DNA from 4 places in the Arthrobacter sp. UYEF3 genome. Region 3 is predicted to be linked to each of the others. Evidence: riboswitches for the same ligand, from Rfam matches in the RefSeq annotation. Region 3 holds a riboswitch; each other region holds the start of a gene.
The links. Region 3 has a riboswitch for thiamine pyrophosphate ahead of thiM (hydroxyethylthiazole kinase). Riboswitches for the same ligand answer to the same signal wherever they lie in the genome.
Positions count from the first base shown of each region.

Region 1: linked by a shared signal. The riboswitch ahead of thiO (glycine oxidase ThiO) and the one ahead of thiM (hydroxyethylthiazole kinase) in region 3 are both predicted to bind thiamine pyrophosphate.
Region 2: linked by a shared signal. The riboswitch ahead of thiC (phosphomethylpyrimidine synthase ThiC) and the one ahead of thiM (hydroxyethylthiazole kinase) in region 3 are both predicted to bind thiamine pyrophosphate.
Region 4: linked by a shared signal. The riboswitch ahead of ABIB14_RS12415 (ECF transporter S component) and the one ahead of thiM (hydroxyethylthiazole kinase) in region 3 are both predicted to bind thiamine pyrophosphate.

Region 1 is NZ_JBEPNK010000007.1:71,469-75,674, forward strand. Features, by position in the region: gene ABIB14_RS07135 (thiazole synthase) at 1-477, opposite strand, end outside; gene thiS (sulfur carrier protein ThiS) at 483-719, opposite strand; gene thiO (glycine oxidase ThiO) at 716-2,002, opposite strand; TPP riboswitch at 1,993-2,112, opposite strand; gene thiE (thiamine phosphate synthase) at 2,139-2,864, shown strand; gene ABIB14_RS07155 (RNB domain-containing ribonuclease) at 2,918-4,206, shown strand, end outside.
Region 2 is NZ_JBEPNK010000024.1:41,346-45,551, forward strand. Features, by position in the region: gene thiC (phosphomethylpyrimidine synthase ThiC) at 1-1,536, opposite strand, end outside; TPP riboswitch at 1,531-1,638, opposite strand; gene ABIB14_RS15060 (amidohydrolase family protein) at 1,724-2,824, shown strand; gene ABIB14_RS15065 (VOC family protein) at 2,907-3,782, shown strand; gene ABIB14_RS15070 (hypothetical protein) at 4,040-4,206, shown strand, end outside.
Region 3 is NZ_JBEPNK010000025.1:4,510-8,715, forward strand. Features, by position in the region: gene ABIB14_RS15190 (ABC transporter substrate-binding protein) at 1-923, opposite strand, end outside; gene thiE (thiamine phosphate synthase) at 1,088-1,750, opposite strand; gene thiM (hydroxyethylthiazole kinase) at 1,747-2,550, opposite strand; TPP riboswitch at 2,542-2,638, opposite strand; gene ABIB14_RS15205 (hypothetical protein) at 2,672-2,881, opposite strand; gene ABIB14_RS15210 (alanine racemase) at 3,376-4,206, shown strand, end outside.
Region 4 is NZ_JBEPNK010000016.1:69,382-73,587, forward strand. Features, by position in the region: gene ABIB14_RS12395 (Na+/H+ antiporter subunit E) at 1-317, shown strand, start outside; gene ABIB14_RS12400 (MrpF/PhaF family protein) at 314-592, shown strand; gene mnhG (monovalent cation/H(+) antiporter subunit G) at 582-971, shown strand; gene ABIB14_RS12410 (DUF4235 domain-containing protein) at 1,017-1,280, opposite strand; TPP riboswitch at 1,703-1,844, shown strand; gene ABIB14_RS12415 (ECF transporter S component) at 1,914-2,546, shown strand; gene ABIB14_RS12420 (ABC transporter ATP-binding protein) at 2,560-4,167, shown strand; gene ABIB14_RS12425 (energy-coupling factor transporter transmembrane component T family protein) at 4,164-4,206, shown strand, end outside.

The DNA.
Region 1 (4,206 bases), on a different contig from region 3:
GGCGCCGAGGTTTTCCAGCCGAAGGGCCAGCACCGGGTCGTCGTTGGTGTAGGCGAAGACCTTGAAGCCTCGGCCCACAAGCTGTTCGGTGGCCTCCACAAGCTCCACCGCGTCCGGCAGCAGGGTATGCTCGTCCGCGATCACCTCGAGTTTCACCCAGTCGGTCTCCAGTGCTTCGCGCGCCAGTTCGGCCGTGAGGACGGCGTCCCGGGCCGTGAAGCAGCCGGCCGTGTTGGGCAGCACCCGGATGTTGCGCTCTGCCAGCAGCTGAAACAGCGAGCCGCTCTCGGCCGGCGAGTAGCGGCGCATCGCCACGGTGGTGAGTTCCGTTCCGGAGGCCACCAGCGCGGCGCCGAGCTCGTCCAGGCTCGGCGCACCGCCGGTGCCCATGATCAGCCGCGAGCCCAGTTCCACGCCGTCGACCGTCAACGGGTCCCGGCGTGCCGGCTGTGTTGCCGCGAGTGTTGTTACGCCCATGTTGTTCATCCTCCCTGGACGGCCGTGACGAGTTCGACGTCGTCGTTTTCGGCGAGCGCAGTCGCGTACCACTGGCTGCGCGGCACCACCTCGGCGTTGCGGGCGACGGCGACGCCGAGCTTCCGGCCGTCCGTGGCCCGGCCGTCCGCAGCCAGCGTGCGGCCCGTGACCGTGCTGACCAGGGCGCTGACGGTGGCGCCGTCGGCGACCGCGTGCGGCGCTCCGTTGAGCCTGATATTCATAGTGTTTTCCTGTCTTTCGTTGCGGTGGCCCGCGGTGTCCTGTTGGCGGCCGGAGAGTCAAGGAGGCGATCGGAGAAGCGGTCCGGGCGAAAACCGGCCCAGCGGGGATCCGGTTCTCCATCCAACAGGTGCCGGCAGACGGCGGCAGCCACCGGGGTGAGTAAGACGCCATGCCGGAAGAAGCCGGTGGCAATGATCAGTCCCTCGAAGTCCTGCCCCGACCCAGGGCGGGCCACACGCCCCAGCAACGGGGCGTTGTCCGGGGTGCCCGGCCGCGCCCGGGCCGTGGCCTCGAGCAGTTCCAGCTCGGCGACGGCCGGGAGCAATTGCTGGGCGTCACGAAGCAGCTGGTAGACGCCTCCGGCGGAGACAGCGCCGGGGTCTGAAGGGGCATCCTCCCGCTGGGTTGCACCGATCACCACTGTGCCGTCCTCCCGCGGCACGATGTACACCGGGATCCCGCGGACCAGGCCCCGCACGGTGCAGCGCAGCAGCGGCCGGAGCGGCTGCGGCACGCGGAGCCGGAGAATATCGCCGTAAACCGGCCGCAGTGGCAGGGTCAGTCCGCCGGGCAATCCCTGCAGTCCGGCCGCCCCGAGGCCGTTGGCCACGATCGTCTCGCGGGCGCGGATCTCCCCGCCGCCCTCGAGGCTGACCCCGGAGACGCGGCCGCCCTGCCAACGGAGTCCGGCGGCGCGTCGGGGCACGGCCGTGTAGCGGCCGTCGCGGGCCAGGAGCTCGCCGATCCGGGCCAGCAGCCGGCGCGGGTCCACCTGGTGGTCGGCCGGGATGTCGAAAGCGCAGGAGATGCCCGGGCTGAGCAGGGGTTCGCGCCTGCGCGCCTCGCGCACTGTCAGTGGTTCCACGGCCAGGCCGCAGGCCTGTTGCACAATCCGCAGGTCGGCGAGCGCCCGGCGGTCGGCCGCGTCTGCGCCGACGGCGAGAGTCGGCGTCGTGCGGTACCCGGTACCGCCCGCGTCTGCTTGGCCGTCCGCGTCAGCACTGCCGCCGCCCAGTCCGGCGGCGAAGCCGGGCCAGAGCCTTGAAGCTTCCAGCATGAGGGCCAGCAGCTCTTCTTCCTGGTAATGGAGTTCGCTCACAGGCGCCAGCATGCCGGCGGCTGCCCAGCTGGCGCCGGTGCCGGGGGCGTCATCGACCAGTGCGACGGAGCGGCCCGACCGGCACGCTTCCCACGCGATGCCGTGCCCGATTACCCCGCCGCCGATCACGGCAACGTCGTAAGGCCCCGGTGGTGCGGCGGATGTGACAGCTGGTGAGACCATGGCTTCCTTCCCTACGCCGGTACTAACCGGATCAGGTCAAGCGGTCGGCTCTGACGCCCTCTCAGCCCTTCCGTCGTGTGACGGCTCTGCGGGCTCCCGCGGTATGAGACCAGTTTAGAGGAACTAGGCTGGGGTCATGAGCCAGGAAGTCCGCACCACCGCCCGCCTGTACCTGTGCACCGATGCTAGGAAGGAGCGCGGCGACTTCGAAGACTTCGTTGACGCCGCCTTTGCCGGGGGCGTGGACATCATTCAACTGCGGGACAAGTCGCTGGAGGCAGCCGAGGAACTTGAACTGCTTGAAGTCCTGCACTCCGTGGCGCTGCGGCACCGCCGGCTCTGGTCGGTCAACGACCGCGCCGACCTCGCCTCGCTGGCGGGCGCCCCCGTCTTCCACATCGGGCAAAAGGACATCCCGCTGGCCGCGGCCCGGGATTTCCTTGGCGCGAGCACCGTTATCGGCATGTCCACGCACACCCCGGATCAGGTCGATGCGGCCCTCGCCGCCGCCAACGATCGAAGCGGGCTGGACTACTTCTGCGTGGGGCCGGTCTGGGCCACCCCCACGAAACCGGGCCGCGCCGCTGTGGGGCTGGATCTGGTGCGCTACGCCGCAGGCGCGAGCGATCGCCACGGGGCCGGGGCCGCCGGAGGGGATTCCGGGGCGGTGCCGTGGTTCGCGATCGGCGGCATCGACCTGGGCAACGTGGAGCAGGTCGTCGACGCCGGCGCCCGGCGCGTCGTGGTGGTCCGGGCGATTACCGAGGCCGACGATCCGGCCGCGGCGGCTCGGGCCCTGCTCGCCGCCCTCGACGCCGGGGCGTCGCTCGACGCACACGCCACCGCGGGCGCCGGAGACTAGCCGGCGAGCCTGGTTTCACGATTAATGGCGGAATTCGGGCTAACCTGATTTTCGTGTCTCATCATCGCCTGACTCCAACAGTGCTTCAGCAGCCGAACCAGCTTGCCCAGGCACTCAACGCACTACGGACCACGCTGGAATTGCCGGGGCCCTTTCCTGAGGACGTACTCCGGGATGCCGAAGCCGCCGTGGCCGGCCACCGGTTGCCGGAACTGGACCTGACCCATCTGGAGTTCGTGACGATTGATCCGGCGTCCTCGACGGACCTGGACCAGGCCCTCTACATTGACCGCGCCGGCGACGGGTACAAGGTCTTTTATGCGATCGCGGACGTGCCGTCCTTCGTGGCACCCGGCAGCCCGCTCGACGCCGAGACCCGCCGCCGCGGCCAGACCTTCTACACCCCCGACGGCCGCATCCCGCTGCATCCCGAGGTCATCAGCGAGGCGGCCGGCAGCCTGCTGGCGGGCCAGCTCTGCGCGGCCTTTGTCTGGGAGTTCGAGCTCGGCGGCGCTGCCGAGGTGTCCTCCGTTCTGCTCCGCCGGGCCCAGGTCCGCAGCCGGGCCAAGCTCAGCTACCACGGCGTGCAGGCCGAACTCGACGGCGGCACCGCGGACCCGGTGCTGCAGCTGCTCAAGGAAGTCGGCGGCAAACGGGTGGAACTGGAACGGTTGCGCGGCGGGGCCAGCCTGAACATGCCGGAGCAGGAAATCGAGCAGCTCCCCGACGGCGGCTACCGGATCGTCGCCGCCCCGCCACTGCCGGTAGAGGACTGGAACGCCCAGATTTCGCTGATGACCGGGATGGCCGCAGCCGAGCTCATGCTCCGGGGAAAGGTCGGCATCCTGCGCACCATGCCCGCTCCGGACGAGAGCTCGCTGCGCCACTTCCGCCGCCAGACCGGCGCGCTCGGAAAGGCCTGGGACGGCCAGGTCAGCTATGGGGAGTACCTGCGCACCCTGGACCCCACCGACCCCCGCCAACTGGCGATCCTGCACTCCGCGGGCATGCTCTTCCGCGGCGCCGGCTATACCCCGTTCGACGGCGCCGTCCCCGAGGACGCCGTCCAGTCGGCCATCGGCGCGGCCTATGCCCACTCCACCGCCCCGCTGCGGCGCCTCATCGACCGCTTCGTCCTGGTGATCTGCGAGGCCCTCTCCAACGGCGCGGAGGTTCCGGGCTGGGCCCGCGAAGCCCTCCCCTCCTTGCCTGCCATCATGGCCGCCTCGGACCAGCTGGCCGCCAAATTGGAGCGGCTCGCCCTGGACACCGTGGAGGCCGCCCTGCTGAGCAACCGCATCGGGCAGGAGTTTGACGCCGTCGTCATCTCCGGCTCGAAACC
Region 2 (4,206 bases), on a different contig from region 3:
AAACCGCGCCTTCGACAGGGCGTCGTCGCGTTCGTGCGCACCGGGGTGGCCCTTGGCGAGGTCGGCGGCGTGGGCGGCGATCTTGTAGGTGATCACGCCGGTCTTCACATCATCCTTGTTCGGCAGCCCGAGGTGCTCCTTGGGGGTGACGTAGCAGAGCATGGCGGTGCCGTAGCGGGCAATTTCGGTGGCGCCGATCGCCGAGGTGATGTGGTCATAGCCCGGTGCGATATCGGTGACCAGCGGCCCGAGGGTGTAGAAGGGGGCGCCCTTGCAGAGTTCCTGCTGGCGCTCCACATTTTCCCGGACGAGGTGGAACGGCACGTGCCCCGGGCCCTCGACCATGACCTGCACATCGAACTCCCAGGCCCGCTGCGTGAGCTCGGCCAGGGTGTCCAGTTCGGCGAATTGCGCGGCGTCGTTGGCGTCCGCCGTCGCGCCGGGCCGCAGACCGTCGCCGAGGGAAAACGCGACGTCGTACTTGGCGAAGATTTCACACAGTTCGTCGAAGTGGGTGTAGAGGAAGTTTTCCTGGTGGTGCGCCAGGCACCAGCCGGCCATGATGGCGCCGCCGCGGGAGACGATTCCGGTGACCCGGTTTACCGTGAGCGGCACGTACCGCAGCAGGACGCCGGCGTGGACGGTCATGTAGTCCACGCCCTGCTCGCACTGTTCAATCACGGTGTCCCGGTAGATCTCCCAGGTCAGGGCGTTCGCCTCGCCGTTGACTTTCTCCAGCGCCTGGTAGATCGGGACCGTGCCGATGGGAACAGGGGAGTTGCGGATGATCCACTCGCGGGTCGTGTGGATGTCGTCGCCGGTGGAGAGGTCCATGACGGTGTCTGCTCCCCATTGGGCGGCCCACTGCAGTTTGTCCACTTCCTCGGCAATGGAGCTGGTGACGGCGGAGTTGCCGATGTTGGCGTTGATCTTCACGAGGAAGGCCTTGCCGATGATCATCGGCTCGGACTCCGGGTGGTTGATGTTGTTCGGAATGATGGCCCGGCCGGCCGCCACCTCGCTGCGGACAAGTTCCACGTCGCAGTTCTCCCGCACGGCCACGAACCGCATCTCCGGCGTCACAATGCCCTGCCGCGCGTAATGCATCTGGGTGACCGTACGGCTGTCGACGGCGCGGCGGGGCTCCGGCGGCGCGCCGCGCCATTCGGCAGAGGAGGCGCCGCGCCGGACCGCGGACTTGCCGTCGTCGAGCAGATTCCGCTCCCGGCCTCGGTACGGCTCCGTGTCGCCGCGTCCGGCGATCCAGTCACGGCGGAAGGGGGCGAGCCCCACCACCGGATCGCTGCCCGGCCCTGCCGTGCGGTACACCCGGAACGGGGGATTCTCGACACCCCCCGGGGAGGGTTCCAAGGCGATCTCGGTCACGGGAACACTGATCCCGTCGTCTTCGACATACGCGAGGGTGTGGGATTTCAAGGACTGCGTCACGGGAGATGCACCGCCGACGGCGAGCCCGCTTGGTACGGCGGCCGCCCCGGTTTGGTCAGGGCTCTGCCTTGGATTTGTAGTGCTCAAGGGTTACTCACTTCCTTCGCCGGCATTACCCGGACAGGTTCAACGGTCACAGACTGCGTCAGCCCGATCTCAGCCCCTGCAGGGGCACCCGTGTGGTCGTAGACGAAGCTACCACAGACGGTGCGGAAAGCCATCGGGGCGGCCCCCGCCCCGTGTGCGGGTAGCGATGCGGATTAGGCTTTAAGGCATGAGCAGCATCATCGAGTTCAGCGGCACCGTTCTTACCGGACCCGTCAGGGAACACCGCGGGTTGTGGGCAGTCGACGGCAGGCTGACTTTCAAGCGTCCCAGCGCGGCCCCGGACGTTGTCCTTGACGGCTGGGTTATCCCCGGGCTGGTCGACGCGCACTGCCACATCGGGCTCGGACCCGGCGGGGACGTCCCGGAACAGATCGCCGAGGACCAGGCCCGGACGGACCGCGACGCCGGAATTCTGCTGGTCCGCGATGCCGGGGCCGTCCATGATACCCGCTGGATCCAGCAGCGGAGCGAGCTGCCACGCATCATCCGCGCCGGCCGGCACATCGCGAGGACGCGCCGGTACCTTCGAGGCCTGGCCGTCGAGGTGGAGCCCGAGGACCTCGTGGAGGCCGTCCGCAAGCAGGCCCGCGCCGGCGATGGCTGGGTCAAGCTGGTGGGGGACTGGATCGACCGCGACGCCGGCGACCTCGCCGCCAGCTTCCCGGCGCGCAGCGTCAAGGATGCTGTCCAGGCAGCCCACGACGAGGGCGCCAGGGTCACGGCGCACTGCTTCGCGGAGGACACCCTCGACGACATGCTCGACGCCGGCATCGACTGCATCGAACACGGAACCGGACTGCTCCAGCGGCACCTGCCGCGTTTCGTCGAGCAGGGTGTGCCGATCGTGCCCACCCTGATCAACATCGCCACCTTCCCCGATATCGCAGCCCGGGCCGAGGCGAAGTTCCCCCGCTACGCCGCGCATATGCACTCCCTCTGGGAGCTCCGCGCCGAACGGATTCTCGAGGCATATGAGGCCGGGGTTTCCATCTACGCGGGAACGGACGCGGGCAGCGTTATCCAACACGGACGCATTGTCGACGAACTTGAGGCGCTGCACGCTGCCGGACTCCCGGCCGGGGCAGCGCTCGACGCCGCCGGCTGGGCTGCCCGCGACTGGCTCGGCGCGGAAACGATCACCGAAGGCGCCAGCGCCGACGTGCTGGTCTGCGCCGAGGACCCCCGCCGTAATCTGGCCACCCTGCGGGACCTGCGGAACATCGTGCTGCGCGGTGAACTAGTCCGTCCGGGAGTGCCCGCACATTAGGAATAAATTGAAGCTTCAAGTAATTTAGTAGTATGAACGGGTCTCCGAGGGTCGGTGGCCGCGAAACCACTGGAGCGTTTCGATGACAGCAGAAGCCAGCACCCAGGATCTTCTTCCCGCCGAACTCACCATGGGCACCGTGATGCTCAAGGTCGGCGACATGCAGCTCATGACCGACTACTACCAGCGCGCCCTGGGCCTCGACATCGTGGCAGAGCAGGACGGCGGGCTTTACCTTGGACGCAGGCAGAAGCCGCTGGTCCACCTCGCCCCGGCATCGGGGCTCAGCTTTCCCTCGCGCGGCGAGGCCGGGCTGTTCCACACCGCCCTGCTTTTCGAGGACCAGCCCGCGCTGGCAGCCACCGTGGCCAGCGCGGCCCAATACGAGCCGCAGTCCTTCACCGGCAGCGCCGACCACCTCGTCAGCGAGGCCTTCTATTTCAACGACCCCGAGGGCAACGGCATCGAGCTCTACTGGGACCGTCCCCGCGACACCTGGTCCTGGGAGGGCGGCAATGTCGTGATGGACAGCCTCGCCCTGCCGCCGCAACGCTACCTCGAGCAGCACCTCACCGAGGCATCGCTGGCCGGTCAGCGGCAGGCCGAAGCCGGCATTGGGCACATCCACCTGCAGGTCGGCGACGTGCAGTCCGCCCACGACTTCTACGTCCGCACCCTCGGCTTCGAAAAAACGGCCGGCTGGCACGGCCAGGCGCTCTTCGTGTCCGCCGGCGGCTACCACCACCACATGGCCATGAACGTTTGGAACAGCCGCGGCGCCGGACCCCGCCGCGACACCCTGGGCCTGGGCGAGGTCCTGATCGAAGTGCCGTCCGGCGAGGACGTCGGCGCCCTCGCGGACCGCCTCAAGACCGCCGGAGTCCAGTCCCACCACACGGGCGCCGAGCTGCGCTTCGACGATCCGTGGCGCAACCGGATCCGCGTCGCCGTTCGCTGAGACCCGGCTGTACTTGGGCCGGGGCAAACGGGACACGTCCCGCTTGTCGCTGGCCCAAACTCCGGACATGCCCATTGTTCGGAGCAAGGAGTGGACGTGGTGCCTATATGTCCACTGCCCGCGGCCACGGCAGGGCATGTCCAGTCTGAGCGCACCGTCCGGCTGGGCTAGGCTGAAACCGGACGGTAGCAGCAGCCTCGTGCCTGCAGTGCGGCCGCCGGTACGACGCTACGCCGACCTTCATGAGGAGCAGTTCCTTGGGATTTACTGAAATCTTCGTCGCCACCCATGACGCCGCCCTCAAGCGTGCGGCAGCCCTCGACGGCGGTGCCGCGGCTGACGCTGGCGCCGTCCGGATTCCGGACATCAGCGACTTCGAAGTCGAACGCCTCGGAGACCTGGCCGGGACCGCCGTCCACGCTGC
Region 3 (4,206 bases):
TCCGCTGTTTGAGTGCCGACCTGGCCGTTGGCGTCCTTTAGGTAGGAAGCACTGAGTTCTTCCTGGCTCTTGTAGACCAGCTGGTCGTTGGCGAAGATACCGGGGTTGGCGTCAATAAGTATTTTCGCGGCAGCGTCGGGGTCGGCTGCGGCATATTGGTAACCCTTTTGGAGGGCCTGGACGAACTTCCGGGTCACGTCCGGGTGTCCCTTGATCCATTCCTCGTTGCCTTCAATGATCACCGAATACTGGTCCGGCACGCCGTAGTCATGCAGGTTGAAAAACTTCATCGGAGTGCCGCGGAGGGAGGCGTCGATACCTTCCCAGGTCTTGAAGGCTGAGGTGAAGTCGACCCTGCCGGCGTACAGGGCTTCGTATGCGGACGTGCCCAGGGTGACGCGACCGAAGTTGCCTGTTCCGCCGGCGTTCCTGATGGCATCTGCGGCTTCGGTAGGGAACGTGGCACTGGGCCCGGCCGTGCCGAAGGTTTTACCGTCGAGGTCTTTAGGGCTGGCAATGTCCTTCCGGCTGGCCAGGACGCCGATGGCTGTGGCATCGTGTTGGAGCACCGACATGACCGAGGTGTTGGCCACCCCCGCTGCTGCGGCGAACGTCGCCGTGTTTTGGAAGCTGATTCCGAAGTCCGCCGCACCCGAGTTGATGAGGGTGTCGGTGGAGGACTGGCTGTAGGGCAGTACCTGGACGTCGAGTCCGGCGGCGGCGAAATAGCCTTTGTTGAGCGCCACGTACAGCCCGGTGTGGTTCGTGTTGGGCGTCCAGTCCAGGGCGAAGGTAATGGGTGTGGTCCCGGAAGAAGCCGGAGTGGAATTTCCTCCCGCACCGGCGCAGGCTGACAGGGCTGCCATGGCGGTAAGGGTGAGGGCGCTGGCCGCGCCCACGAGTAAGCGTCGTCGTTTGTTCACGAGAAGTCCTTATCCCCGCGTATGCGGAGCGTTTGCTGGTGCCGGATAGATGGTGGGCCGGTTTTTGCCGGGATTATCCGACCGCGCGGTGCCGCGATTTAGGAGCGGCGCGAGAACCGGAAATGGAGATATGGCTGGGCGGGGTATGTCGGCGGTTTCTGTGTTCAGTGGGTCCATTCCTTGAGAAAGTCTTTGGCGCTGCGGGCAGGGTTTTCGGCGGCACAGATGGCTGAGACCACGGCGATGCCAGCCGCTCCGGCGCGCCTCAATGCCCTGACATCGGCCGGGGTTATGCCGCCGATTGCGACGCAGGGCAGCAGCGTAGCGGCAGCGATAGCGGCGAACCCCTCGATGCCCAGGGGCGCCGGATGGTCCGGTTTGGTCGACGTCGGACGGATCACGCCCACGCCCAGATAGTCCACCGTCCCTGATGGCAGGGCGTGCAGATGCGCGAGATGTTCGGCCGTGTTGGCGCTCAGCCCGATCAACGCGTCCTGGCCAACAATTGCCCGGACCTGGGGTGCCGGAAGATCGCTTTGACCGATATGGACGCCGTGGACAGCCGCACCGCCCGCCCGGGCGGCGAGAAAAACATCCACCCGGTCATCCACCAACACTGTGGCCCGGTCACCGACGGCATCCGCGGTACGCATCACCAGATCGTAGAACCGGGCGGCGCTGGCTGTTTTTTCCCGGATCTGTACCATTCGCACGCCTCCGGCAACAGCGGCGCTGACCGTCTCCACCACTCCGCGTTCCCCGCACAACTGATCATCAGAAATCAGATAAATCCCCGGGGTGAAGCCAGCCCTTCCGGCGCCCGTCATGAGATAGCCACTCTGGACCGGATTATTTCGGCATCCACAGACCCCAGCGCATCCAGGAACGCGAACGCGAAACTGCCCGGGCCGCAGGCGCCGGCAGCGGCGATTTCGGCAGCGACGGTATACACTGCGGTGGCTGCAGCCGTCGCAGCCATACGGTCGCCATCCACGGCCAAAAAAGCTGCGGTGACCGCACCCAGTGCACAGCCACCCCCGGTGACCAGGGTCAGATAGGGGTGGCCGTTACCGATCCGGATCACGTCGATGCCATCAGTAATCAGATCAACGGCCCCGGAAACGGCCACGACGGAACCGTGAACACTGGCCAGGCGGCCGGCCGCTGCCAGCGCACTTTCGGGACTATCGATGGCATCAACACCACGGCCACCTGCCCCCAACCCGGCCAGTGCGATAACCTCTGAAGCGTTGCCCCGGATAGCGGTCGGGGCGTAAGAGAGCAGTTCACTGGCAAGGGCAGTACGCACCGGCAGGACACCGACTGCGACCGGGTCAAGAACCCACGGAGTGCCTGCCTCCTGAGCGGCCGAGGCGGCTTCGACCATGGCGACCCGTTGCTCCGCGTGGGGCGTACCCACGTTGATCAGAACTCCGGAAGCTATCCGGGCAAACTGGCCGGCTTCGGTGGGGACATCAGCCATGGCTGGCGCCGCCCCGAGGGCTAGAAGCACATTCGCGGTGAAGTTTGTCACAACCGTGTTGGTCAGACACTGCACCAATGGCCCTGTCTCCCGCAACCGGGCGAGCATCGTGCAGATATGGTCAGGTGTCAGGCGAACAGTCATCCGCAACATCCCTTCGCTAGTCCGAACTAGATCAGGTTCAACGGGTCTTATCTCAGCCCTGTTACCCAGGGCACCCCGTGTCACTCGAGAAAGCTTACTCCCACACAGGCACAGGCGCGCATCAACCGGAGAACCGGGGGTTGCCGGGGAGGAACTGGAATCCCGGGCAGAAGGTGCCGTCGTCGATGAAGACGCGGACGGGCTGCTGCATCACAGGTTCGGGGTCTTCCATGAGCTCGGAGAGCCGGTGCAGTAACTGCCCGAGGGCCGGCGGCGTAAATTCTGCCCGGATACCCTCCCACGTCTGATCGTTAATGGTTTGGTCGTTCAATTTTCGGTTGTCTCTTCGCCGTCGCTGATGCTTTCGAGGAGCCACATGGTGGAGAGTGGGTTCCGGCGCAACGTGAAGGTCCGCAGGGCGGAGCCGGAAGTTCCCTGGCGGACGTGGACCCCCCAGTATTCGATGCTGACAGGTCGCCGCGGTCGACGGCGGCAGCGCGTCGAGGACACGGTGCCGACCAACCCGAGCGGTTTACCTCCGAGGAGAAGGCGCCGGTGCCCTGGGAAGAGCACCCGCTGGTTCTGCCCACGCTGCCCAACTCGAACGGCACGCCGCCAAAGCCACTGAGATCAGCAACGACTGGCTATCCGACGGGCCACACCCAACCCCAAAGCGCCTCCCATGGGCCACAGGATATGACGTCCCGCGCGCTCAGACTGCAAAACCGGTCCCCACTCAAACTGCCAGAGTCACGGACCCCTTAAACCCAAGTAGATTGTCGGAGGCAGAAAGCGCCTTTTGGGACCGAACGACAGGGGAATAGCGTGAGCGAGCTGATCAAGAGCCAGACCGGAGCTGATGGAGACTTTGCGGCACAGTTCGCTGCCGGCCCGGCCTACCCGCAGCTGCGGCTCGATAGCGCGGCCCTGGACCGCAATATCCGGGTCATGGCGGCGTGGTGTCGCGAGCGCGGCGTGGATCTCGCCCCGCACGTCAAAACAACGATGTCGTCGCCGATCATAGAGCGGCAGCTGGCTGCCGGCGCGGTCGGCGTAACCGTCGCCACCGTGGATCAAGTCGCTTCGGCCCTGGGCTGGGGACATGACCGCATTCTCGTTGCCAATGAGATCGTCGACAGGCTCGGGCTACTGCGCGTCCTTACGTGGCTGGAGGAAGATCCAGGCCGGGAAATCCGTTGTTTCGTCGATTCTGCGGCCGGGATCAAGGCCGCGGCGGCGGTGTTCGACGGCGGGACGGTCGCCCTCGAGGTCCTGATCGACGTCGGAACCCCCGGCGGTCGTACAGGAGTTCGCAGCGTGGGCGAGGGCCTTCGCCTTGCCGAGATGGTCCGGGACACGCCGGGCCTGAAGCTGGTCGGCGTCGCCGGTTACGAAGGCGTCGTGCCCAACAGCAGGGCCGAAGATACGGTTACGGCAGTGGACCGGCACTGCCGGCTCGTGAGGGACACATACCTGGGAACCGCGACCTTCTTTGAGACCGCCACGCCCATCTATTCAATGGGCGGCTCCGCGTTCCCGGACCGGGTCACTGAGTTCCTTCCTGACGGCGGGCAGGTCCCTGGAACCAGGACTGTTCTCCGATCAGGTTGCTACGTCACCCACGATCACGGCACGTACGCCGCCGTGAGCCCCGTT
Region 4 (4,206 bases), on a different contig from region 3:
CGGCCAGCTGTCAGGTCCTGTTCCTAGCGGTGGTCCGCGGGCCGCGGGTGATCAGCGCGGTCGTCGCCGTCCCGCTCCGGAGCCACTCCGACCTGCTGGTGACAGCTACCGGGCATGTCATCTCGCTGATCCCGGGGTCCCTGGTGGTGGAAGTGGACCGATCCACGTCCACGCTGTACATCCACGGCATCAACGTCCGTGATGCCGAGGACGCGGCCAAGCTTCGCAAGGAGGTCCGCGACACCGAAGCCGGGCTGATCCGGATCATGGGCAGCCGGGCCGAACTGTCCGCCCTGAAGCAGGAGGTGGGCGCATGATGCCGCTCGTCCTGACCGTCACCGCGGTCGTCCTCTCCCTCGCCGCGGGCGGCGCGATCATCCGCATCGCCCGGGGTCCCTCGCTGCTGGACCGTGTGCTCGCCGCCGATGTGCTGCTGGCCATCCTGGGCGCGGCGCTGTGCATCGATATGGCCGTTAATCGGCACCTGAACAACCTGATGCTGCTGGTGGCCATCTCACTCATCGGCTTCGTCGGTTCGGTGACCGTGGCCCGCTTCGTCGCAGACCGGAGGAGGCAACCCCATGAGTCCTGAAACGACCCCCGCCGACACCGTGATCGACTCCGTCTCGGCCGTGTTCATGGTGGTCGGGGCGCTGATGTCGCTCGGCGCTGCGATTGGCCTGCTCCGGTTCCCGGACCTAATGACCCGGATGCACGCCGCGACCAAACCCCAGGTGCTAGGGCTTTTCCTGCTGCTCTGCGCGGTGGGGCTCCAGCTGCGGACGTGGTGGGTGTGGCCGGTGCTGGTGGTGGCATGGATTTTCCAGCTGCTGACGGTTCCGGTCTCGGCCCACATGGTGGGCCGGGCCGGCTACCGGACCAAGCACCTCCATCCGGAACTGCTCAGCTCCGACGAGCTGGAGGCCGTGGTTCAACAAGCCGCCGGCAAAGACGGCTTCACCGGCGACTAGAAGTAGCTGACGCGCCCAGGGGCGCAGCGCGCTAAACGACGCGAACTACACCACGTCTTGGGTTTGGGCGAAGCGGGTGACCGCGCGCTGCGTGCCGCGGTTGGCGAGGACCTGGATGACGGCGCTGACCGAGGCCGAGATCAAGGCGAAGGTCAGTGCCGAGCGCAGCGTGGTGGGAACGTCGTCGTCGTGGCCCTTGGGAGGCTTGTTGCCCGTGGCCTTTTCCCAGACGGTGTCGACCACCTTCGTGCCGACGAAACCGGCGAGCAGGCTGATGCCGGTGCCAAGCAGTTTGATGATGATGTTCATACTTCATGCTCCTTGCGGGAGAAAACAGGGCTGACCCTAGCGTAGCGTTCCTGGCTGCGGGGCGGGCCCAGGGCGCTGACCGCCACCGCGGCCCCACCCCGGCCCGGGTCCAGCGTCGGGGCATTACCGAACGGCAGAGGATTTCGGCCCAGGCCTCGACCACCGGCTCATGGTCTGCTTTCTGCGGCAGCCCCGACACCGTGGCAGTGCCTGCGGCCCCGAATGCCCACCAGCAGCGACGGTCCGATGAGCGCGGCCAGGGACCCGGGCGTCTGGGGTTGGGAAGAATCCGGGTCGGCATCGGGGGAAGGAACTTTTGAGTCGGCTCTCACGTCTCCGGGGCCGCTGCCCGCGGATTCATCTGAGCCGGACGCCTTAGACGGCGCCCGGGTGTAAACTGAGCAAGCCCACAAGGGTGATTTTAAATACGACAGGGGAGCGCCGCCGTCGGCATCGCTGGAGCAGTCCAGGGAACCGCAGGCGGGCGCTGAGAGTGCGGACAGCCGCAGACCCTCGAACCTGATCCGGTTAGTACCGGCGCAAGGGAGTCGAGTTCTCGGGGTGCCCGGCACCCGTGGCGAAAGCCGCGGCACGGCCGGAACACCCTCCCCTCCTGTACCTCAGGAGGACAAAATGACTGATATATCTGCGAAGCAGACACTGACCACCGGCAAGCACAGCTGGCGTGTGGTCGACATTGTGCTGGCGGCATTGATCGCTGTTGCCGGCGGCGTGATCTTCTGGGCCTGGGATCAAGGTGCCAACCTAATCTCAGTCCCGGTCAACGCCGTCTACCCGCCGCTGACCGGGCTTTACGCCGGCGGCTGGATGATTCCGGCGCTGCTGGGCATGCTGGTGGTCCGTAAGCCGGGCGCGGCGCTGTTCTGCGAAGCGGTGGCGGCCACCGGCGAGTTGATCATGGGCTCGCAGTACGGCACGACGGTGCTCATCTCCGGCATCCTGCAGGGTCTCGGCGCCGAACTCATCTTCGCCGCCTTCCTCTACAAGAAGTTCAACCTGCCGGTGGCCCTGCTGGCCGGCGCCGGGGCCGGCCTGTTCTGCGGCCTGAACGACTCCTTCCTGCCCTGGGGCTGGAACATCGCCTATGAAGCCGGTGACAAGCTCGCTTACATCGTCTTCTGCAGCATCTCCGGGGCCGTGATCGCCGGTGGGCTGTCCTGGCTGGCCACTCGCGGCCTGGCCAGAACCGGCGTGCTTGCGTCGTTCGCTTCCCGCAAAGCGGCATCGGAACCCGTGTTCTCCTGAAGCCCGCACGCGCATGAATTCTTTAGACGCCGCGCGGCCGGCTGCGGTCACCGCCCGCGGCTGGGGCTGGCGGCATGCCGGCCGGTCCCGGCCCGCGGTCAGCGGGCTGGACCTGGACATCCGACCGGGCGAGCGGGTGTTGCTGCTGGGCCCCTCCGGCGCCGGCAAGTCCACACTGTTGCACGCCCTGGCCGGGGTGCTGGGCGACAACAGCGCCGCAGGTGATACTGCCGCCGGCTCCGCGGACGCCGAGGATTCCGACGAGACCGGCAGCCTGCTAATCGACGGCGCCGCGCCCCGGGCGGGGCGCGGCCGGGCGGGGCTGATGCAGCAGGACCCGGAAACCCAGGTGGTTCTGTCGCGGGTCGGGGACGACGTCGCCTTCGGGGCCGAAAACCTCTCCGTGCCTCCGGCGGACATTTGGCGGCGGGTGGCGGAAGCGCTCGACGACGTCGGACTGGCCGGCCTTTCGCTTCAGCACCCGACGTCGGCACTCTCCGGCGGCCAGAAGCAGCGGCTGGCACTCGCCGGGATCCTCGCGATGCGACCAGGGCTGCTGCTGTTGGACGAGCCGACGGCCAATCTCGACCCGGCCGGCGTTCTCGAGGTCCGCGACGCTGTGGGACGCTGCCTGGACAAGACCGGGGCCACCTTGGTGGTGGTGGAGCACCGCGTGGCCGTCTGGAAAGACCTCGTGGACCGGATCGTGGTGCTGCAGCCCGGGTCCGGCACGGAGCCGGCCGTGCTGCTGGACGGTACCCCGGACCGGGTCCTGGAGCAGGCGCGGGAGGTACTCATCACCGCAGGGGTCTGGGTGCCCGGCTACGTGCCGGCCACGCGCGCCCGCCGCGGGGGAGCCGGAGGTGGGACCAACGCGGCCGCCCAACTGCTGCTGGCCGCCGAGGATTTGGCCGTTTCCCGCGAACGCCCCCGCCGCACCGGTCTCCTGCGGGGCTTCCGCACGGTGCCGCCCGCACCGGTGCAGTCCGGAATCACGGCCCAGGTCCGGGACGGGCAGGCGCTGACCATCACCGGCCCCAACGGTTCCGGGAAGTCGGCCTTCGCACTGACCCTGGCCGGCCTGCTGGCACCGGTCGCGGGTTCGGTGTCCGCAACGACGGAGCTCAGTGCGGGCGCTGGCATCGATCCGTACCGGTGGAAGGCCCAGCAGCTGATCGCCAGGATCGGCACGGTCTTCCAGGAACCCGAGCACCAGTTCGTCACCGGCCGGGTGCTGGACGAACTGACGTTTGGACCCCGCCAGCTCGGCCGCGGCGAAGACCGGGTGGACGAACTGCTGGAACGCCTTCGGCTGACCGGCCTCGTGGACGCCAACCCGTACACGCTCTCCGGCGGCGAAAAGCGGCGGCTGTCGGTGGCCACCGTGCTCGCCGCCCATCCGCAAGTGCTGGTGCTGGATGAACCGACGTTCGGCCAGGATGCCAACACCTGGGCTGAGCTGGCCTCGTTCCTTTCCGAGCTGCTCGACGCCGGGACGGCCGTGGTTTCGGTGACCCACGACGCGGAATTCAGCCAGGTCCTGGGCGGCGCCGAGCTGAACCTCGGCGCCCGGCAACCGGGACGCCCCGGCCGCACGGCGCCCGGGGTGAAGGCGCTATGAGGGACGCCCTGACCGTGCGCGGAAACGACTCGCTGCTGA